3 regions of the Terribacillus aidingensis genome follow, and region 3 is predicted to be linked to each of the others. Evidence: predicted binding sites of a transcription regulator. Region 3 holds the regulator's gene; each other region holds the start of a gene.
What was found. Region 3 encodes CtsR, which represses protease genes until heat stress. Its sites were predicted from a motif close to ATGGTCAATAAAGGTCAAACA; they were not measured.
Positions count from the first base shown of each region.

Region 1: the regulator CtsR is predicted to act here: its motif matches at 6,304-6,324, upstream of clpP (ATP-dependent Clp endopeptidase proteolytic subunit ClpP).
Region 2: the regulator CtsR is predicted to act here: its motif matches at 2,022-2,042, upstream of ABXS78_RS04315 (ATP-dependent Clp protease ATP-binding subunit).

Region 1 covers NZ_CP159996.1:2,482,385-2,489,992, reverse strand. The annotation lists gene ABXS78_RS13165 (8-oxo-dGTP diphosphatase) at 176-643, shown strand; gene rapZ (RNase adapter RapZ) at 658-1,539, shown strand; gene ABXS78_RS13155 (YvcK family protein) at 1,539-2,483, shown strand; gene whiA (DNA-binding protein WhiA) at 2,514-3,464, shown strand; gene ABXS78_RS13145 (HPr family phosphocarrier protein) at 3,574-3,840, shown strand; gene sppA (signal peptide peptidase SppA) at 3,962-4,969, shown strand; gene ABXS78_RS13135 (RDD family protein) at 4,983-5,627, shown strand; gene clpP (ATP-dependent Clp endopeptidase proteolytic subunit ClpP) at 5,653-6,240, opposite strand; gene ABXS78_RS13125 (manganese catalase family protein) at 6,538-7,344, shown strand; tRNA gene ABXS78_RS13120 (tRNA-Arg) at 7,443-7,518, shown strand.
Region 2 covers NZ_CP159996.1:791,846-799,453, reverse strand. The annotation lists gene ABXS78_RS04315 (ATP-dependent Clp protease ATP-binding subunit) at 1-1,928, opposite strand, end outside; gene ABXS78_RS04310 (acyl--CoA ligase) at 2,146-3,726, opposite strand; gene ABXS78_RS04305 (DNA-3-methyladenine glycosylase) at 3,838-4,644, opposite strand; gene ABXS78_RS04300 (LysR family transcriptional regulator) at 4,715-5,602, opposite strand; gene pdaA (delta-lactam-biosynthetic de-N-acetylase) at 5,872-6,663, opposite strand; gene ABXS78_RS04290 (SE1561 family protein) at 6,753-6,899, opposite strand; gene ABXS78_RS04285 (YfkD family protein) at 6,954-7,608, opposite strand, start outside.
Region 3 covers NZ_CP159996.1:8,019-15,626, forward strand. The annotation lists rRNA gene ABXS78_RS00070 (23S ribosomal RNA) at 1-2,785, shown strand, start outside; rRNA gene rrf (5S ribosomal RNA) at 3,020-3,132, shown strand; gene ABXS78_RS00080 (MgtC/SapB family protein) at 3,285-3,980, shown strand; gene ABXS78_RS00085 (CtsR family transcriptional regulator) at 4,109-4,567, shown strand; gene ABXS78_RS00090 (UvrB/UvrC motif-containing protein) at 4,589-5,131, shown strand; gene ABXS78_RS00095 (protein arginine kinase) at 5,131-6,198, shown strand; gene clpC (ATP-dependent protease ATP-binding subunit ClpC) at 6,219-7,608, shown strand, end outside.

The DNA of each region.
Region 1 (7,608 bases), 1.1 Mb from region 3:
GCATAGGTGTCTCGGCACCTATGCATTTTTTTTGTTCTTTTAGGGATTAACGGCGATTTTTGGTAAAGACTTAGGAAACATAATACTGTTTGAAGATAAACAGAAATAGTATAATATAGAGTGATGTGTAAAACGAACCCGACATGTCCACTTACACAGAGAAAGAGGTGGAAGCATGCAACGTGTTGCAAACTGCATCTTGGCAGTTGATGACAAAGTTCTTTTATTGAAGAAACCGAGTAAAGGATGGTACTCAGCGCCTGGCGGAAAAATGGAACTAGGTGAGTCCGTCAAGGAAACTGCTGTCCGGGAGTTCTGGGAAGAAACAGGATTGACGATACATGAACCCGAGCTTCGAGGTACGTTTACTTTTGTTATAAAGAAAGGCGAGAAAGTTGTGCATGAATGGATGATGTTCACCTTCTTCGCTGAGGAATATACTGGTGATCTGCTTGAAGAAAGCCAGGAAGGTAAGCTGGAATGGATAGATAAAAAGAAAATCAAGGATTTGCCGATGGCAGAGGGAGATCGGGATATATTCGCCCATATGTTTAACACAGATGAGCCATTGTTCGGCACATTCGTCTACACGGAGGATCGCCAGCTGCTGCAGTCCAAGCTGGATCCGACGACACCAGAATAAAACGGGGGATACGCATGGAGAAACAGTTGAATGAAACCAAGCTCGTCATCATTACAGGTATGTCCGGAGCAGGCAAAACGGTTGCCGTTCAAAGCTTCGAGGACTTGGGTTACTATTGTGTGGATAATTTGCCCCCGGCACTCCTGCCGACATTCCTTGATTTGATGCGTGATGCTGCCAATGATATTAAGAAGGTAGCACTTGTCATGGATTTGCGAGGCAGGGAATTCTTTGATTCTTTGTTTGAAGCATTGGACAAGCTGACACAGGAGAATTGGCTGGAGCCGCAAGTCTTATTCCTCGATTCAAAGGATGAAGTGCTCGTAACCAGATACAAAGAAACACGCAGGACGCATCCGCTTGCGCCGGAAGGTCTTCCTCTGGAAGGTATCCAGCAGGAACGTGCACTGCTTGATCAAATGCGTGGAAGAGCACAATTCATCGTGGATACTTCGACTTTGAAACCGAAGCAGCTTCGCGAGAAAATTATGAAACGCTTCAAGGATACCGATTATGAAGAGTTCACGGTTCAGATGCTGAGTTTTGGTTTCAAGTACGGGCTCCCAATTGATGCGGATCTTGTCTTTGATGTACGTTTCCTTCCGAATCCTTTCTATGTAGAGAATCTCAGACCGCAAACGGGCTTGGATGAACCTGTTTCGTCTTATGTATTCAAGTGGTCTGATACGCATACTTTCCTGCAGAAGCTTGAGGATATGCTCACCTTCATGCTGCCTCAGTACCGCAAGGAAGGCAAAAGCCAGCTTGTGATAGCCATTGGCTGTACTGGCGGGCAGCATCGTTCAGTAGCTATCGCAGAGTATCTGGCAAAAAGGTACAGCGATAATTATGCGACGCATGTGACGCACCGTGATGTAGAAAGGAAAAGCCACTGATGATAAGGAAAAAAATAGTTGCAATCGGGGGCGGAACAGGTATGCCTGTTCTGCTGCGCGGATTAAAACAGCTTCCGGTGGATCTTTCTGCAATTGTAACGGTAGCTGATGATGGCGGCAGCTCAGGTAAACTGCGAACCGAGCTTGCGATGCCGGCACCAGGAGATATCCGTAATGTCATCGCCGCATTGGCCGATGCAGAACCGATGCTGATTGATTTATTCCAGCATCGGTTCAAGGATGGCAATGGATTATCGGGGCATTCGATGGGGAATCTGCTGCTGGCGGCGATGACCTCTATATCCGGGGACTTTTATAATGGAATCAAAGAAATATCACGTGTACTTAAGGTGAAGGGCAATATTTATCCGATTGCCAATCAGAATGTCGTGCTGCATGCGGAGATGACGGATGGAGAGATTGTAACGGGAGAATCAAATATCCCGCTTGCGAATAAACAGATCAAACGAGTATTTGTCAGTCCGCTGCCGGTCAAACCATTGCCGGATGCAATCGAAGCGATTAAGCAGGCGGATTTGATTGTCATCAGTCCAGGTAGTCTCTACACGAGTGTTATGCCGAACCTGATTGTACCTGAGATTGAGAATGCTTTGCGAGACGCACCTGGCAAGGTTGTCTATGTATGTAATGTAATGACGCAATACGGCGAAACGACGGGTTATACAGCAGGAGATCATATTCAAGCTATACATGATCATATCGGAGTAGATATAGTGTCAACAATAGTCGTCAATAATAGTGCAATTGAGCAAGATATACGTGAAAATTATGCAGAAGAGCATGCCGAACCGGTCGTATATGATATCAGCCGCTTAAAGTCTTTAGGCCTTGAAGTAATTGAAGCCGATATTATCGACCATCACCAGCGCAAGCTCCGGCATGATACACATAAAATAGCTAAGCTGCTTTACGCAATGCTGTAAAAGCGAGGCACGAGAAGGGGGGAGAGCTTCGTGAGCTTTGCATCAGAAATAAAGAAGGAATTGACGACAATTCCAATTGAAATGACGGATGTAAAAAGCGAGCTTGCAGCTTTGATCCGGATGAACGGCTCTGTCTCCTATTCGAGACAGGAATATATGCTGGATGTCCAAACAGAGAATGCGGCCATCGCAAGACGTATCTATACACTGCTGAAGGCGATTTATCAGCATCCAATCGAATTGCTTGTACGAAAAAAGATGAAGCTGAAGAAAAACAATGTGTATATCGTGCGACTGAATAAACAAGTGGATGACCTGCTGCGTAATCTGGAAATCCTCGAAGATCAATTCACTTTTGTCCGTACGATCAGCACATCTTTCACAGATACCGCTGAAAAGCGCAGAGCTTACTTGCGTGGTGCATTTTTGGCAGGAGGATCAGTAAATAACCCGGAAACATCCTCCTACCATCTGGAGATATTCAATACGCATAAAGAACATAGTGATGCGCTTTGCGAGCTGATGAACACATTTGATCTGCACGCCCGAAGTACAGAGCGCCGTAAGGGCTTTATTACTTATTTGAAGGAAGCGGAAAAGATCACGGAATTTCTCAATATTGCAGGTGCTCACAGTGCATTGTTTAAATTCGAGGATGTCCGGATTGTCCGGGATATGCGTAACTCAGTTAACAGGCTGGTCAACTGTGAAACAGCGAATCTCAACAAGACGATCGGAGCTGCCTTCCGCCAAGTCGAGAATATCAATTTCATCAAGAACACAGTTGGAATAGAGGCACTTCCTGATAAGCTGCAGGAAATCGCTGAACTTCGCGTCCAGCATCAGGATGTTTCGCTGAAAGAACTCGGCGAGCTGGTTTCCACCGGAAAGATCAGTAAATCCGGAATCAACCACCGCCTTCGCAAAATAGATGAATTTGCGGATAGACTTCGTAATGGAACATCTATTAAAAAAGCGTAAGCAGGTATAAAGCCGATATAGCTTGTGGTATACTTAGAAGACACTCAATTGGGTGTTTTCTTTTTCATGATTTTGATAGCGCTTACTTGGAAGATGGGAGGAATCACATGTGATCCAAAAAACCTTGCGTGTCACCCTGGATACTGGTTTGCAAGCCAGACCTGCAGCAAGCTTCGTCCAGCAAGCCAATCGTTTCAGTGCCTCTGTGTTTGTGGAAAAAGGGAACAAATCGGTAAATGCCAAAAGCATCATGGGTTTAATGAGCCTGGCTATAGCCCAAGAAGAATTAATCACCTTGAAAATCGACGGCTCGGATGAAGTGGAAGCAATGGAGGAGCTGACAGCCTTCATTACCACTCCCTCAGCAGCCAGCTGATTTTCCCGCAGAAAAGTCCTGAATAATTCAGGGCTTTTTTTGCTAATATGTGGTAAGTGAGGCTATCCTAGTGTAGGCTATGTATTGTAAGATTTTTATAAGAAAGAAAGGAGATTACATTTTGAACGCAAAACGTTGGATTGCCATCGGTATCGCAGCGGGGCTGCTCGCCATATCGGTCGGTTTTCAGACCTTGTTCGCTGTGATAAATAGCAACTTCACAGACGCGATTGATACAGCAACAGGAAGCACTTTTCTGAGTGAAGAAATTGTGGAAGATGGAGATGTGATGAATCGGATTGCTGTATTGAAAGTGGAAGGCACGATTCAGGATACGGGAGAAGAAGCTTCGCTATTGGGAAGCGGTACATATAATCATGCAGCCTTTTTAGAGCAGTTAGAGCAGGCGGGCATGGATGATACAGTTGGTGGTGTCATCATTGAAGTGAACAGTCCTGGAGGCGGAGTTGTCGAAAGTGCTGAAATTCACGATAAGGTAGTGGAAATTCAAGAGGAATACGGAAAACCTGTTTATGTATCGATGGGGAACACGGCGGCTTCCGGCGGCTATTATTTAGCGGCAAGTGCGAATAAAATTGTCGCACACCCAGCTACACTCACAGGATCAATCGGTGTTATCATGTCTACACTCAATTATGCGGAGCTTGCTGATAAGATCGGTATCAAAGAGGAAGTTATCAAGAGTGCGGAGCATAAGGACATCATGTCTGGAGCAAGAGACATGACGGATGAAGAGCGTGATATCCTGCAGTCCATCATCGACGATATGTATGCTGACTTTGTCCAAGTCATCGTAGACGGACGCGGTATGCCGGAGGATAAAGTACGTGAACTTGGTGACGGACGTGTGTATTCTGGTAAACAAGCAATGGAAAATGGTCTCGTCGATGATTTAGGAGATCTGGAAGATACTATCGCTATGATGAAAGAAGAGCAAGGACTTGAAAACGCGGAAGTATTCGAATATACAGGAGATGGCTTTGGTATGGGCTCCTTCTGGGCAACAGCAGCCGAAGGTCTGTTTGTTTCCGATTCTGATTTGCTTGGTATCAAGCAGCTGATGGGTAAATCGAACTCACCTGAAGCTATGTACCTTTATACGGAATAGGGGGCGTTAGAAAATGGATAAAGAGAAACGTGAGCATCCAGAAGAACTGACGTCATCCGATCAGGATTATTCCAGAACAGATATACCTGAAACAACGGACACTGACGAATCTACCGCGCCGGAGAAAGCAGCGGATGCCTGTGAAAATACGTATCAGGGAAAGCCAGCTGCTGAGATAAGGAATGACCAACAAGAAACAGAGATTTCTCTGACACCATTAGCAGATGAACGACGCTATGCAGGATTTTGGATGCGATTTTGGGCATATATCGTTGACCTAATTGTCGTATTCAGCTTGACGGGTCTGATCGTCAAACCATTCACGATGATTGATTCCTTCCGTGAAGCTACGCTTTGGATCTGGAGCGTCAGTGGTTTGCTTGGAGGCTTGGTATTCTTTGCTTATTTCCTGTTCATGACCAAATGGCGCGGGCAGACATTAGGCAAAATGATATTCGGCCTTCGAGTCATTCGGAAGGACGGTGAGCGGCTGTCTTGGTCAGATACACTGATCCGGGAAGTAGTCGGCCGTTTCATTCATCGTCTTCTGTTTTTGTTTTTCCTATACGCAGTAGTAGCTTTTACACCAAAAAAGCAAGGCTTGCACGATTTGTTCGCTGACACACTTGTTATCCATGAAAAAAGCCATCCAGCATAAATGCTGGATGGCTTTTTCTTATGTCTTAAACTGGTTTTTTCTCCATTACTTTGTCGATCAAGCCGTAGTTCACTGCTTGTTCAGCTGTAAGAAAGTTATCACGGTCTGTATCGCGCTCGATTACTTCAAGAGGCTGACCGCTGCGTTCTGCCATGATTTCGTTCAGTTTCTTTCTCATTTCGATGATACGACGAGCATGGATTTCGATATCACTTGCTTGTCCTTGTGTACCACCTAGCGGCTGGTGAATCATGACTTCACTGTTTGGAAGTGCATAACGCATGCCTTTTTCACCAGCAGTCAATAGGAATGCACCCATGGATGCAGCCATACCGATGCAGATAGTGGATACTTTCGGCTGGATGAACTGCATTGTATCATAGATAGCCATACCTGCTGTGATGGATCCGCCTGGTGAGTTGATGTATAGGGAAATATCTTTTTCTGGATCCTCTGCTGCTAGGAATAACAGCTGGGAAACAATGCTGTTGGCAACATTATCATCGATCGCGCTGCCAAGCATGATGATCCGGTCTTTTAGCAAACGGGAGTAGATATCGTAAGCACGCTCTCCTCTGTTTGTCTGTTCGATAACTGTAGGGATTAGATTCATGGTAGATCCTCCTTTGGATATGAGCTCATTATTCTAAGTAATGACTAACCTTATATTACCTAAAAGGTCAATAAAGGTCAAACAAAATACTTACTTTCTTTCGCCTATTCCATGCTTCCCTAGTTGGGAGGCATATAAACGCTTGAAATAGAGTCTCTCGTTAACTTTGACTTTTAACTGATAAACTCCTGCATACTGGTTTATTTTTCATTTAAATTACATCATTAGGAAGTGGTTTAGAAAATTTACCAGGTGGAATGTAAACAGCGAAAAGCAAAAAACTCTAGGAGGTAACACATGTTCAACCATTCGAAAGTACTACAATATCCAGCAAGACCAGACAAACCGGACGCACTGTTTGCGAAGAAAATGCAGGAAATCTTGGGTGGACAATTCGGTGAAATCACTGTAGCCTTACAATACTTATTCCAAGGATGGAGCGCACGAGGCGAGGAGAAATATAAAGATTTGATCATGGATACAGCAACTGAGGAAATCGGTCACGTTGAAATGATTGCAACCATGATTGCCCGCCTTCTTGATGGAGCACCTGTTAAGGAGCAGGAAGAAGCTGCGAAGGACCCTGTCATCGGTGCTATCCTAGGCGGCATGAATCCACAGCATGCAATTGTTTCAGGTCTTGGACCACGCCCGACAGACAGCAATGGTGTTCCTTGGAATGCAGGCTATATCATCGCAAGTGGCAACCTTCTAGCAGATATCCGTGCCAACATCAACGCTGAGTCACAAGGCCGTCTGCAAGTGGCTCGACTATATGAAATGACCGAAGACCAAGGTGTACGCGATATGCTATCCTTCCTGCTTGCACGTGATTCCATGCACCAAAACCAATGGATTGCAGCAGCGCGTGAACTGGAAGAGAAGAACGGCATCATCGTACCAGGCTCCTTCCCAAGAGAATTGGAAGTGGCTGATTATGGCCATACTTTGATCAACTTCTCTGAAGGGGAAGACTCTAAAGAAGGCAGCTGGGCAAATGGTACAGCTCCTGATGGCGGCCAATTCAACTATCAAGAAGCGCCAACAGCACACGGCGAAAAACAAGAGCTGCAGCCAGCACCAGAATATATGTATCCAAAATAAGCAGAAGCCCCTGGTGAGGGGCTTCTATTCTATTTAAAAAGAACTTGCTTATAACTGCTGATTATCGTATAATTATCGTTGTCACATTAATTACATATGCGCTCGTAGCTCAGTCGGATAGAGCGGTGGTTTCCGGTACCACGTCTGCCGGGGGTTCGAATCCCTCCGAGCGCGCTTATACATAGAAAACAGCAAGAGTTTGGCTTTATGCCGCTCTTGCTATTTTTTTGTTTATAAGCACTTTGCAAACATATTGCAAACCTT
Region 2 (7,608 bases), 780 kb from region 3:
ATGTTCTTCGTCAAATCAGAAAGCATAAGCTCAACGATTTGCACCAAATCTTCCTCTTTCAGCTCTTCAAAGCTGATGATGGAATCAAAACGGTTCAAGAATTCTGGTTTGAAGTAAGCTCCTAGCTTCTCAATCACAGAAACAGCTTCATTTGCAGATTTCGTAAAGCCGACAGAAATCTGTTTGTCTCCTGTTCCGGCGTTGCTCGTCATAATAATGACGGTCTCCTTAAAGCTCACTTTACGGCCTTGGCTATCAGTCAAATGACCGTCTTCCATGATTTGCAGGAACATATGCTGTACATCCGGATGTGCTTTCTCGATTTCATCCAAAAGGACGATCGTATAAGGATTACGGCGTACGCGCTCTGTAAGCTGACCTGCTTCTTCATGTCCAACGTATCCTGGAGGAGAACCAATCAGTTTCGCAACGGAGTGACGTTCCATGTACTCACTCATATCCAGACGGATGAAGGATTCTCGTGTACCGAACATCTCTTCCGCCAGTGCACGAGTAAGTTCTGTTTTACCTACACCAGTCGGTCCGACGAATAGGAAAGAACCGATTGGGCGCTGCTTGGATTTCAATCCAGCTCGGCTGCGGCGTATCGCTTTAGCAACTCGATCAACTGCCTGTTGTTGACCGATAACCTTGCTGGACAGGTTAGCAGCTAGGTTCTTCATTTTGTTCTGTTCTTCAGACTGGATTTTCGTCACAGGGATACCTGTTTTCTCTTCCACAATCTGCTGGATTACCTCAACTGTTACTTCAGCTTTGTCTTCATTCTGTGGTTGCTCAAGCTTCTGTTCAAGCTGAATTTCTTCCTGGCGAAGATACGCAGCACGTTCATAATCCTCGCGACCTGCAGCTTCTTCTTTCTCTTTCGCAATTTGTGCAAGACGAGTCTGAATGGCATCTTCGTCAGTCGTCACTGTAAGCAGGTTGATACGGGATCCTGCTTCATCAAGTAAGTCGATCGCTTTATCCGGCAAGAAGCGGTCCTGGATGTAACGCTGAGACAAGCTCACGCTCGCTTTGACTGCTTCTTCTGTGTAGGACACTTGATGATACGCTTCGTATCTCTCCTGTAGTCCTTTCAATATCTCGATTGCCTGTTCTGCTGTCGGTTCTTTTACGATGACCGGCTGGAAACGGCGTTCAAGCGCTGCATCTTTTTCGATTTGACGGTACTCTTTCAATGTTGTTGCTCCGATCAGCTGCAGCTCACCGCGAGCAAGTGCTGGTTTCAGAATATTACCCGCATCCATTTGGGAACCTTCAGCAGTTCCAGCACCCACTAATAGATGAATCTCATCCACAAAGAGAATGACATTCTTACGTTGCTGCAATTCGGAAATAAGCTGTTTCATCTTTTCCTCGAATTGACCGCGCACACCTGTGTTCGCAACTAGTGAAGCAACATCAAGCAAGTAAATTTCTTTATTTTGCAGCTTCACAGGCACATTGCCTTCAACAATCTGTAAAGCCAACCCCTCTGCTATTGCTGTTTTACCTACCCCTGGTTCCCCGATTAGTACTGGGTTGTTCTTATTGCGTCGGTTTAGCGTCTCAATGACACGTTTGACCTCTTGCTCACGGCCGATGACTGGATCTATCAGACCAGCGCGCGCTCCGTCAGTAAGGTTCTTACCAAGTGAGTCTAGCAATCCTCCGCGGCCACGGCCATTGCCGCCAGCTTGTGCTTGGCTGTTTGCACCAGCCTGGAAGCCGGATTGTGCTCCGCCGAACATATTTTTAAAGAAATCATCCATTGTTCCACCATTGGATGCGAAACCGGCAGGATTTTTAGACATATTTTTCATTTCATTATAGCAAGTATGACAGAGCTGTAATTGTTGTTTCTGATTGTTGAATTGCATTAACAAGTTCACGTTAGCTTCTCGTTCACCACAATGTTGGCATTTCATAATACAATTACCTCCCCGATTAGGTTAGTTTAATTTATTTGGTCAAGTGTCTTACTTTGACTTTGACTATCTTTGATCTTGTGACTTTATTATAGTCTGACCTTCTTTGACTTTCAAGTGTTATGCTTTATATTTTTTATTTTTTTCAGAAAAGGTATTTAGTGAATAATTAATGAAGAAATAAAAAAGCATCGCCTTTATTAGGCGATGCTCTCAATTACTTTGTATTTTGTTTTTCTTGATTACGCAGTTCCACACGTCTAATTTTACCAGACGAAGTTTTTGGAAGTTCTTTAACGAACTCAATTTTACGTGGGTACTTGTAAGGTGCAGTCGTATTCTTTACATGTGTCTGCAATTCCTTCACAAGGTTTGGGTCGTTCTCATCTACACCTTCACGTAGGATGACGAATGCTTTAACTACATTACCGCGGATTTCATCCGGGCTTGCTACAACCGCGCATTCTGCTACAGCCGGATGTTTCACCAAAGCATCCTCTACTTCAAATGGTCCAATTGTATAGCCAGAGCTGATGATGATATCATCGCTGCGGCCTTCGAACCAGAAGTAGCCATCTTCATCTACAGAAGCTTGGTCACCTGTGACGAAATAGCCGTTGCGTTCCGCTTGTTGACGGCGTTCAGGCTCACGGAAATATGTTTTAAACAATGCAGGACTGTCGAGTTTCAAGGCGATGTCACCAACTTCACCCGTTTTAACGCGATTTCCGTCCTCATCGATTACAACAACTTCATTTCCTGGTGTCGGTTTACCCATGGAACCTGGTCTTGGTTCCATACCTTTCATAATACCAAGCAGCAATGTGCTCTCTGTTTGGCCATATCCATCACGTACAATGATGTTGAAATGTTTCTGGAAGACATCAATTACTTCCCGGTTCAATGGTTCACCTGCTGATACCGCACTATGCAGGGCACTCAAATTATAGCTGCCAAGATCAGTTACTTTGGCCATCAGACGATATTCCGTTGGTGTACAGCAAAGTACATTGATTTTGTAATCCTCGAGTAGGGAAAGGTAAGTTTTAGCATCGAATCGTCCCATGTAGACAAAGCCTGTTGCTCCAGTACCTAAAACAGAAAGGAATGGACTCCAAACCCATTTCTGCCAGCCTGGTGCAGCTGTTGCCCATACGATGTCTCCTTTGGAAGCCGACAGCCAGTTTTCTGCAGCTGTCCGCAAGTGTGCATATCCCCAGCCATGTGTATGGACTACACCTTTGGGATTACCTGTCGTACCACTTGTGTAGGACATCAATGCAATATCTTCTCTAGAAGTCTCTACCGTTTCCAGTTCTTCTGAAGCTGTTGTTTTGAGCTTCCCAAGATCCTTCCAGCCATCGACTGCTCCACCGACTGCAAGTTTGATTAAGCTATCTTGATTCTCGATGTCTTCAAATTGCGCAGTAAAGGCATGATAACTGATGATGCTCTTCACTTTTCCATGATCGATACGGTATTGCAAATCCTTCGTCTTCAGCATTTCGGAGCTAGGGATGATCACAAGTCCGAGCTTCAAGGCTGCTGCATAAATATGATACGCCTCAACGACACGCGGTACCATAACCAGTATCGCATCCCCTTTTTTCAAGCCCAATTCTTTCAGAACATTACCTGTGCGGTTTACATCCTGGAATAACGTTTTATACGTTACTTCCATCTTATTACCCGCCTCGTCCATCCAAATGAGCGCCTGACGATCTTCATCTGTAACGAATCGCTCCATTTCATCAACGATGTTGTATTGCTCTGGTGCAATCAAATCTTTTCTTTCCATACTTACGCCTCCTAAATGGCTGCCTGTTTTAACTAATGCACTTATTATAGCAGACCAAAGCACGACTTCCCAGTAATAATTGTTACCAAATTATAAAACTTGATATTAGTATCAGGTCTCAATACTTCTCCAAAGCGTCATAGTCGCATAACTGCGGTAAGGAGCCCAGCTTTCTCCTCGCGTATGTATTGTTGCTGGAGTCGGTTTTTCAGTGAGATTGTCATATGATTTCAAGGCGTTTTGTACCCCGATATCAGCAGCTGGTAATAAGTCGGAACGCCCTAACCCGAACAGCATCCAGTTTTGCGCGGACCAGCTTCCAAGCCCCCTGATCTTCGTAAGCTCTGAAGCAATTTCTTCATTAGAAGCAGCAGCAAGCTGTGCGAGATCCAGCTTCCCTTCTATAATAAGACGACTTGTATCAATTACATATTCAGCTTTCCTTTGCGAAAACTGCAGCTTCCGCAAGTCGTCATATTCCAAGGAAGCAACGTTTTGCGGTGTTGGATAAAACCAGATATCTTCCTGTTTTGTCCCGAATGCTTCGACAAACCGATTTGTCAGTGTGTAGGCGAACTTCAAATTAAGCTGCTGGTGGATAATTGTTTTCATCAAACAGTAGTATAAGTCTGTATCTTTTACGATAGGTGTTCCTGCGTGTGCATAAAAAAGCCGCTCCAAATCCGAACCGATAAAATGAGCAGCTACTTCTGCAAGGTCAATATCCCATTGGAGCCAGTTCTCCACCCAAGCAAGTATGTCCTCCTGTCTCGAAGAATCTGCAGAAGACACTTTGACAATCGGTGATGTAATTGTTCCGTTGAACTGGAGCACGACGATATGCCGCGATTCATCTCCCAATACAACAGGAAGCTTCAGCTCATGCCCTTTTACATCAACAATATTCAGCTGATCCATACTCCATCTTTTCATTAAATAATGATAATCGTATGTATGTAAGCTGCTTTTCCCACATCAGTAGCATCTCCTATCCTATTTGTTTTATCGCAAAATCAATTACATCATGCATCACTTTCGTTAAACGCTTATTTTTATGCCAAAGGAGCTTCGTTGTGGGCTGATTGATTGGTTCATCAAGATCTACAGTGCTTAACTCGCCTGATTGCAATTCTTTTTCCACTGTCATGAGCGGTAAGTAAGATAAACCCAAACCAGCCATTACGCATTGCTTGATTGCTTCTATACTGCCGAATTCAATGACATTTTCCGGTTGCAAATTCTGTTTTTGTAATGCTTGCTCTAATTCCGTTCGATAAGAACAGTCTTTCTCCGTCAAGATCAAAGGATGCTGCATCACCTCAGCCAAGCTAGCGGAGGGGTAAACTGCCAGCTGATGGTTCGGGGAGCTTATCAAAACGATCTCCTCTTGAAATAGAGAGACTGACTCCAGTAAAGCATTGTGCCGATTTCGCTCCATAATAAATGCTAAATCCAACTCGCCTTCCTGGAGCATTTTCTCCGCAGTTTTACTAGACGGTACGGGTTTCAGAATAACCTGCACCTGTGGATACTGATTTCGTATAAAGCGAAGGAGTTCAGGCAACCGGTAGATGCATTGACTCTCGCAGGCACCTATCAGAATTGTGCCTTTATTCTCTGGCTCATCCGCAAATACAAGTCGCATTTCATCATGCAATGCCAAGATTCTTTTAGCATAGCTCAGCATTTTAATTCCCGCTTCGGTAAGATAAATCCTCTTTCCCAAACGCTGGAACAAATCAACTCCATATTCCTTTTCCAGCGCTTTTATTTGTGCGGTAACGCTAGATTGTGCGTAATCCAGCAGCTGAGCAGTCTTTGTGAAATTAAGTGTTTCAGCCGCTACAGTAAAAGTCTTCAAATGGTTGATGTGCATATTTACACTCCCTAAATCGCTTTTTCCGATTATAATAATCAAATTATTCAGCTTTTCCTAGACATGAATGCAGTATACACTTTTATATAAATATTGGAAAATGTTTACGCCAGCTGGCTTGGAGTAGCTCCTCTTAAGATTGACTTAATTGCTGAAAGGAGAGAAAACAATGAAGGACACTTCTAAAAAAACTTGGCGGGACTACTTCATGGAAATCGTCCATGCTATCATCCAAACCAAATAAAAGAGCTGACCCAATTCGGATCAGCTTAAAATTGCGTAATGGCTTTCGGCAGGATATCCTGTTTGACCAGGTCATCCAATGTACGGAAGGTATATCCTTGCTTCTTCAGTTCAATGATCAATTTTTCCAAAGCAACGGCATTATCTTCAGATACAGAGTGCAGCAAGACGACTGCACCCGGATGCATTTGGGCCATCACTTGATCATACGCGTACTGCCAGCCTTTTTGTTCGCCTGTTTTCCAATCAGCATAAGCAAGGGACCAGAATACATTCGTGTAGCCAAGTTCTTCAGACCATTTCAGCGAACGGGCACTAAAGGTACCTCGTGGCGCCCTTAAATAGTGCATGTCGTCTTGATCTGTCAAATCAGCTACAGCATCCTCCAGCATTTCAAGCTCTTGCTGCATCTTTTCTTTAGAAACCTTTGTCAAATCTGGATGATGATATGAATGATTGCCGACAATATGACCTTCGTCGACCATCCTTTTCACCAAATCAGGGGCTGATGATACATAATGACCTGTAATAAAGAAAGCAGCCGGTACTTCGTGCTTCTTTAATACATCCAGAATATCTCCTGTATATCCCTGTTCATAGCCGTTATCAAATGTGATATATACCGTTTTCTCACCAGAACCATCCAAATAATAACTATGATATTCATCCAAAAGCTGCTGGTATTTGCCTACTTCTGGTACACTGCCATCCTTGCTCTTAACAAATCCCCAGCCATAGCTGACCGGGCTTTCTGCCGATACAAATGATGGTGAGACAAGCAGCAGACATAACAGCAGCATAAATGATTTCCATCGCATATGGCACACTCTCCTTACGGATAGATTGCGCCATATTCACGTCCCCTATGCGATGCAAAAATTAGAAAAGACCGTGCATCAGCACGGTCTTACTTTAATTTATTTTCCATTTCATCGAGCATCCGAAGCATTTCATCGATTTCCTCCAAGGAAGTCTCCTCCGGTTCGATACTATCCAAATAATCCATGAATGCAGACAGACGCTGCTTCAAGTCATCCACTTTACTCGTTGCCAAAGATAAAACCCCTTTACCGCATTATCTGGCTTCAGTATACCACAGCGCTGTTCGTTATTGTACGTTGAAGGTGAAAGACAGATGATCTTGAATCGGAATCCAGGCACCAATCCCCTGTTTGGTAACATTTTTAACAACAATCTGCTTTCTTGATCCCTTTAACTCCAGGTAGACTTCCCCAAAAGTAATCGTACCCTTTTCATTCACTGCCGGTGCATAAGCCGTGAGAATTCCAGACTTATTCAAAGGAACACCGTAAGCATTTTCCTTATTGGTACCTCTTCCTATTACCGTTTGGAAGGAAAGCGGAAGCTTTGTATTCTTCTGGGCTTGCTGCAGCATCATTAATTTAATATCTCTAGGGTTATCTATTTCAGCTGTCAGTCCACCCTTCACATATCGTTCTTCCTGCTGCTCGTAATTCATTTGCTTCGCCGATTCTCCACCAGCATTGCTCAGCTGGTTCGTATTCACTTTTTGATATTGCCAGTTGATGTTTGTTTCTGCAGACTGGTATTCAAGCGGCCAATGCCCCATATAGATCATCCCTCGATACCCGATTGCCAACGGAGATGGTTTCAGAGTCGATTCATTAAGAATGCGAATCAATTCTGGATTTTGGATGACAATATCACTTTCTTCCGTCAGTTCTCTGACAAGCTCACTTGGTTCCAGAACAATTTGATCCTTATTTGAGTTCGGATAAGTA
Region 3 (7,608 bases):
TTGGATAGTACGTATCACTGAATACATAGGTGATACGAGGCAGACCCGGGGAACTGAAACATCTCATTACCCGGAGGAAGAGAAAGCAAATGCGATTTCCTGAGTAGCGGCGAGCGAAACGGAATTAGCCCAAACCAGAAGGCTTGCCTTCTGGGGTTGTAGGACACTCCTTTGGAGTTACAAAGAAACCATATAGACGAAGCGGCTTGGAATGGCCCGCCATAGAAGGTAAGAGCCCTGTATTTGAAATGTGGTTTCCTCCGGAGTGTATCCTGAGTACGGCGGAACACGTGAAATTCCGTCGGAATCCGGGAGGACCATCTCCCAAGGCTAAATACTCCCTAGTGACCGATAGTGAACCAGTACCGTGAGGGAAAGGTGAAAAGCACCCCGGAAGGGGAGTGAAATAGATCCTGAAACCGTGTGCCTACAAGTAGTCGAAGCCCGTTAATGGGTGACGGCGTACCTTTTGTAGAATGGACCGGCGAGTTACGATCCCCTGCAAGGTTAAGTTGTATAGACGGAGCCGCAGCGAAAGCGAGTCTGAATAGGGCGATATAGTAGGTGGTCGTAGACCCGAAACCGTGTGATCTACCCATGTCCAGGGTGAAGGTCAGGTAACACTGACTGGAGGCCCGAACCCACGCACGTTGAAAAGTGCGGGGATGAGGTGTGGGTAGGGGTGAAATGCCAATCGAACACGGAGATAGCTGGTTCTCTCCGAAATAGCTTTAGGGCTAGCCTCAAAGGATGATGGTTGGAGGTAGAGCACTGATTGGACTAGGGGCCCTCATCGGGTTACCGAATTCAGTCAAACTCCGAATGCCAATCAATCTACTTTGGGAGTCAGACTATGGGTGATAAGGTTCATGGTCGAAAGGGAAACAGCCCAGACCGCCAGCTAAGGTCCCAAAGTGTGTGTTAAGTGGAAAAGGATGTGGCGTTGCTTAGACAACCAGGATGTTGGCTTAGAAGCAGCCATCATTGAAAGAGTGCGTAATAGCTCACTGGTCGAGTGACGCTGCGCCGAAAATATACCGGGGCTAAACACACCACCGAAGCTGCGGATTGACATCTACGATGTCAGTGGTAGGAGAGCGTTCTAAGGGCAGTGAAGGTCGATCGTGAGGACGGCTGGAGCGCTTAGAAGTGAGAATGCCGGTATGAGTAGCGAAAAAAGAGTGAGAATCTCTTTCATCGAAAGCCCAAGGTTTCCTGAGGAAGGCTCGTCCGCTCAGGGTTAGTCGGGGCCTAAGCCGAGGCCGAAAGGCGTAGGCGATGGACAACAGGTTGATATTCCTGTACCACCTAAATCCGCTTGAACGATGGGGGGACGCAGGAGGATAGGGAAAGCGCGCTGCTGGTTATGCGCGTCCAAGCCGTGAGGAAGTTGAGCAGGCAAATCCACTCAACACTATTCCAGGCGGTTATGGGGAGGGAAATTTAGTACCGAAGTTCCTGATTTCACACTGCCAAGAAAAGCCTCTAGTGAGGAAATAGGTGCCCGTACCGCAAACCGACACAGGTAGGCACGGTGAGTAACCGAAGATGATCGGGAGAACTCTCGTTAAGGAACTCGGCAAAATGACCCCGTAACTTCGGGAGAAGGGGTGCTTCTTTTAAGGAGAAGCCGCAGTGAAAAGGCCCAAGCGACTGTTTAGCAAAAACACAGGTCTCTGCAAAGCCGTAAGGCGAAGTATAGGGGCTGACACCTGCCCGGTGCTGGAAGGTTAAGGGGAATGGTTAGGGACTTCGTCCCGAAGCTGTGAACCGAAGCCCCAGTAAACGGCGGCCGTAACTATAACGGTCCTAAGGTAGCGAAATTCCTTGTCGGGTAAGTTCCGACCCGCACGAAAGGTGCAACGACTTGGGCACTGTCTCAACGAGAGACCCGGTGAAATTATACTATGCGTGAAGATGCGCATTACCCGCGACAGGACGGAAAGACCCCGTGGAGCTTTACTGTAGCCTGATATGGAATGTTGGTACAGCTTGTACAGGATAGGTGGGAGCCTTAGAAGCCGGAGCGCCAGCTTCGGTGGAGGCATCCGTGGGATACCACCCTGGCTGTATTGACATTCTAACCCAGAACCGTTATCCGGTTCGGAGACAGTGTCAGGTGGGCAGTTTGACTGGGGCGGTCGCCTCCCAAAGAGTAACGGAGGCGCCCAAAGGTTCCCTCAGAATGGTTGGAAATCATTCGTAGCGTGCAAAGGCAGAAGGGAGCTTGACTGCGAGACCTACAAGTCGAGCAGGGACGAAAGTCGGGCTTAGTGATCCGGCGGTGCCGTATGGAAGGGCCGTCGCTCAACGGATAAAAGCTACCCCGGGGATAACAGGCTTATCTCCCCCAAGAGTCCACATCGACGGGGAGGTTTGGCACCTCGATGTCGGCTCATCGCATCCTGGGGCTGTAGTCGGTCCCAAGGGTTGGGCTGTTCGCCCATTAAAGCGGTACGCGAGCTGGGTTCAGAACGTCGTGAGACAGTTCGGTCCCTATCCGTCGTGGGCGTTAGAAGTTTGAGAGGAGCTGTCCTTAGTACGAGAGGACCGGGATGGACGCACCGCTGGTGCACCAGTTGTTCCGCCAGGAGCATAGCTGGGTAGCTACGTGCGGAAGGGATAAGTGCTGAAAGCATCTAAGCATGAAGCCCCCCTCAAGATGAGACTTCTCATCATTTTAAATGAGTAAGATCCCTCAGAGACGATGAGGTAGATAGGTTCGAGGTGGAAGCGTGGTGACACGTGCAGCTGACGAATACTAATCGATCGAGGACTTAACTAAAACGAAAAGCGGAGGGAACCGCTTAGAAACGCAAGTATAAGTGAGAGGCCGGAAAGGGTGATTTTACCCTTGCAGGGCTAACGCTTAGGCTGGAGTTTCTGGTTCCTGGAGCTGGATCTGACGAGTAAGTCAACGCCAAAGTCCAAGCACTCCGGTGCTTGGCCGCATGAAATGTCTGGCAGGACATGTTTCTTATCTAGTTTTGAGGGTTCATTCAATTGAATTCTTGCATTGTCTGGTGGTAATAGCGAAGAGGTCACACCTGTTCCCATGCCGAACACAGCAGTTAAGCTCTTCAGCGCCGATGGTAGTTGGGTTCGCCCTGCGAGAGTAGGACGCTGCCAGGCAAGATAAAAGCTCCTGATAGGTTATTCAATAACTTATCAGGAGCTTTTTTGTATGTCTTGCTTTATACCCTTGGCAATTGGGGAATATAAATACTTCATACTATTATGTCGATATTCATATACTGCAAGAGAGAGAAAGAAGGGAAGCATAGATGGAGCATTACTTTAATGATCAATTTCTAACCGTAATGATGAAAATTATAATAGCAGTATTCCTTTCGGGGGCTATCGGGATGGAACGGGGAATGGGCAATCACCACGCGGGTTTGCGCACACATATTCTTGTAGGTGTCGGGTCCTGCCTGATGATGATTCTGTCTTTATATGGCTTTACGGACTTCAGTAAGGAACATGATTATGTCCAATTCGACCCCGCCCGTATACCTTCGTATGTGATCAGCGGTATCGGATTCCTCGGAGCAGGAACAATACTGGTTAATGGTACGACTGTACGAGGACTTACGACAGCTGCCTCTGTCTGGACAGTAGCAGGACTTGGACTTGTTATAGGAGCAGGAATGTATATGGAAGCAGTATTCACTACTATCATCATCCTGCTGATTCTAATTTTCCTGAATAATTTTGAGAAGCTGTTTTTATCAAGTAAAAAGCAAAAAGCTTACTGTTTGGATATCGAACTAGATAGAGATGAAAGTGTAGGTCCTATCATGGAAATCCTCGAACGTCATCATATGGCATTAACTAACATGGAGATGAGAAAACATCATCATGACAGCAGAATGCTGCATATTGAGCTGGCAACGCGTCACGCTATTAATGAAATGGAACTCTTTGAGGAAATAACTAACCTGACAAATATCCGATCAGTGAGCACAGTAAAAAGTTAAAACCCTTTTAAGGGTTTTTTTCTGTTATTAGAGGCTATGCTAGGGATGAAGAGCTTTGCATTCCTCCTGCAAAATGTATATAATAAAGTCAAAGATAGTCAAAGTCAAAGGGAAGGGAGGCGACTTGTGTGAGCAATATATCGGACATCATTGAAGCTTACCTAAAGCAGATACTTCAATCGACGGATACGCAGGAAGTGGAAATAAAGAGAAGTGAAGTAGCTAATCGTTTTCAGTGCGTGCCATCACAAATAAACTATGTAATAAAGACGAGATTCACTGTTGAGAAAGGGTATCTAGTCGAGAGTAAGCGTGGCGGCGGCGGTTATATTCGTATCATTCGGGTAAAGCACCATACAGAAGCAAGTTTGATAGATGATGTAATCGAAATGGTGCAGCCGCGTGTATCACAGCAGACTGCCAATAGTATTATTGAACGGCTTGCTGAGGAGAAGATACTGACTGAAAGGGAAGCGAAGATCATGCTGAGAGCAACCAGCCGGGAAACACTAGCCTTTCCTCTTCCGCTTCGTGATGAAGTCAGGTCCCGTATTTTAGTTTCAATGCTGACTGCTATCAAGTACTAGTCAGATAAGGAGGGCATCAGGATGGAATGTCAAGAATGTCATATAAGACCAGCAACCTTGCATTTAACAAATGTCGTCAACGGACAGAAGACAGAAATGCATGTTTGCGAGCAATGTGCAAAAGAGAATGGATATGTCTCCTACGGCCAAGAAGGGTATTCCCTGCATAACTTATTATCTGGTCTATTCCATATGAACCCATCGACTGTTCAAGGACATAAACACTTCTCACAAGTTCCATCAGCGCTTGCTTGCCCCAAGTGCGGACTGACATATAATGAGTTCACCAGATTGGGGAAATTCGGCTGTGCTTCCTGCTATGAAACTTTTGAAGACAATCTGAATCCTATCTTCCGCCGTGTACACAGTGGTAATACAAAACACGAAGGGAAGATACCGAAGCGGATGGGAAGCGGTATAGAGAAAAAACGGAAGATCGCAGCATACCGGGAATCCATGCTGCAATACATCCAGGAGGAAGAATTTGAGAAAGCAGCAGAGCTCCGCGATAAAATACGCTCGCTGGAGCAGCAGACAGATGAACAGGAAGAGGGTGAAAGCTAATGTCACTTGAAAAGTTCATGAGTGATGCTATCAGCCCTTGGATGAAAGAAAATGGACCGGACTGTGATATCGTCATGAGCAGCCGAATCCGGCTGGCCAGAAACTTTGAAAATCGTACCTTTCCACTGATAGCTAAAGCGGAGGATTTGGATGATGTACTGAATTTCTTCCAGGATAGTTATCAAGATACTGATTTTAATGATCGAGGGAAGATGCAATTCTTACGTATAGCTGATTTATCTCCGATTGAGAAGAAGGTATTCGTCGAAAAACACTTGATAAGTCCGCATTTGGCAGAACATGCGGAGGAGGCAGGAGTTTTGCTATTCGAAAGCGAACAAGTCTCTATCATGGTAAATGAAGAAGATCACCTGCGCATCCAGCTGTACCTGCCTGGCTTCCAGCTGAAAAAGGCACTTTCAGAAGCTTTTGAGGTGGACGATTGGCTTGAGCAGAAGATAACTTATGCATTCGATGAGGAAAGAGGGTATCTTACTACTTGCCCGACGAATGTAGGAACTGGACTGCGGGCCTCGGTAATGATGCATCTGCCTGCATTGACCATGACACATCAAATGAATCGGCTGACACCAGCAATCAACCAGCTCGGACTTGTCGTGCGCGGCATCTACGGCGAAGGCACCGAGGCGCAGGGCAATATTTATCAGATCTCCAACCAAATCACTTTAGGGAAATCAGAACAGGATATTGTAGAGGATCTGGAGAGTGTAGTGAGCCAGTTGATCGAGCAGGAGAGGCAGGCTCGCCAGACTTTGACAGAGGAGCTGAGCATCCAGCTGGAGGATCGGATCTTCCGGTCTTACGGAACATTGCGGTACAGCCGTATTATTGAATCAAAGGAAGCAGCAACCTGTTTATCGGATGTTAGATTAGGCATTGATATTGGGTATATACAAGATATGCCTCAATCCATACTTAATGAATTAATGGTATTGATACAGCCAGGCTTCCTGCAGCATTACGCAAAAAGGAGCTTATCTGGCAGAGAACGAGATGTATTACGTGCTTCCCTTATCAGAGAGCGGATGCATTTAGAAAATAACTGACTGACCAAGGAGGAATTCCTATGATGTTTGGACGCTTTACAGAAAGAGCACAAAAGGTCCTTGCACTTGCACAAGAAGAAGCAGTGCGATTGGGACATAATAATATCGGTACAGAACATATCCTATTGGGTCTTGTGAGCGAAGGAGAAGGCATTGCCGCTAAAGCTCTGACAACACTAGGGTTGGAAACAGAACGCATTCAGGAAGAGGTCGAGCAGCTGATTGGGCGCGGCCAGAAAATCACTGGTACACCTTATTACACACCTCGTGCGAAGAAAGTAATTGAACTTTCCTTGGACGAAGCAAGAAAACTTGGTCATTCCTATGTGGGTACAGAGCATATCCTTCTTGGTTTGATTCGTGAGGGTGAAGGGGTTGCAGCACGTGTGCTGAACAATCTCGGTGTAAGCTTGAATAAAGCTCGTCAGCAAGTGCTGCAGCTTTTAGGAAGCAATGAGTCTTCTGCTGGGAAACAGCGCGGCAGCCAGTCTGCTAGAGCGAATACGCCAACACTGGATAGTTTGGCAAGAGATCTTACGGCTATCGCTAAAGAAGGCAATATCGACCCGGTCATCGGCCGTGAGAAAGAAATCGAGCGTGTCATTCAAGTGCTCAGCCGCCGAACTAAAAACAACCCTGTCTTGATCGGGGAGCCAGGTGTCGGTAAAACGGCAGTAGCTGAAGGACTTGCGCAGCAAATCATCAATAACGAAATACCAGAAATCCTTCGGGATAAGCGCGTCATGACGCTTGATATGGGTACTGTCGTAGCGGGTACGAAATATCGCGGGGAATTCGAGGATCGTTTGAAGAAAGTAATGGAAGAGATTCGCCAAGCAGGCAATATCATCCTCTTCATCGATGAGCTGCATACACTTATCGGTGCAGGTGGAGCAGAAGGAGCGATTGATGCTTCCAATATTCTGAAGCCATCCCTTGCACGTGGTGAATTGCAGTGTATCGGTGCTACCACTTTGGACGAATACCGTAAATACATCGAAAAAGATGCAGCATTGGAGCGTCGTTTCCAGCCAATCCAAGTGGATGAACCATCTGTTGAAGAATCCGTTCAGATCCTTACTGGTCTGCGTGATAGATATGAAGCCCATCACCGTGTAACGATTACAGATGAAGCTATCCGTGCAGCAGCAGAGTTCTCTGATCGCTATATCACAGACCGCTTCCTTCCGGATAAAGCAATCGACTTGATCGACGAAGCTGCTTCCAAAGTGCGCTTGCGCTCTTACACAGCTCCGCCAAACTTGAAAGAGCTTGAGCAAAAGCTTGAGGAAGTACGCAAAGAGAAAGACGCAGCTGTGCAAAGCCAGGAATTCGAAAAAGCGGCTTCCTTGCGCGATACAGAACAGCGATTGCGTGATCAGCTGGATCAGACAAAGGATCAGTGGAAAG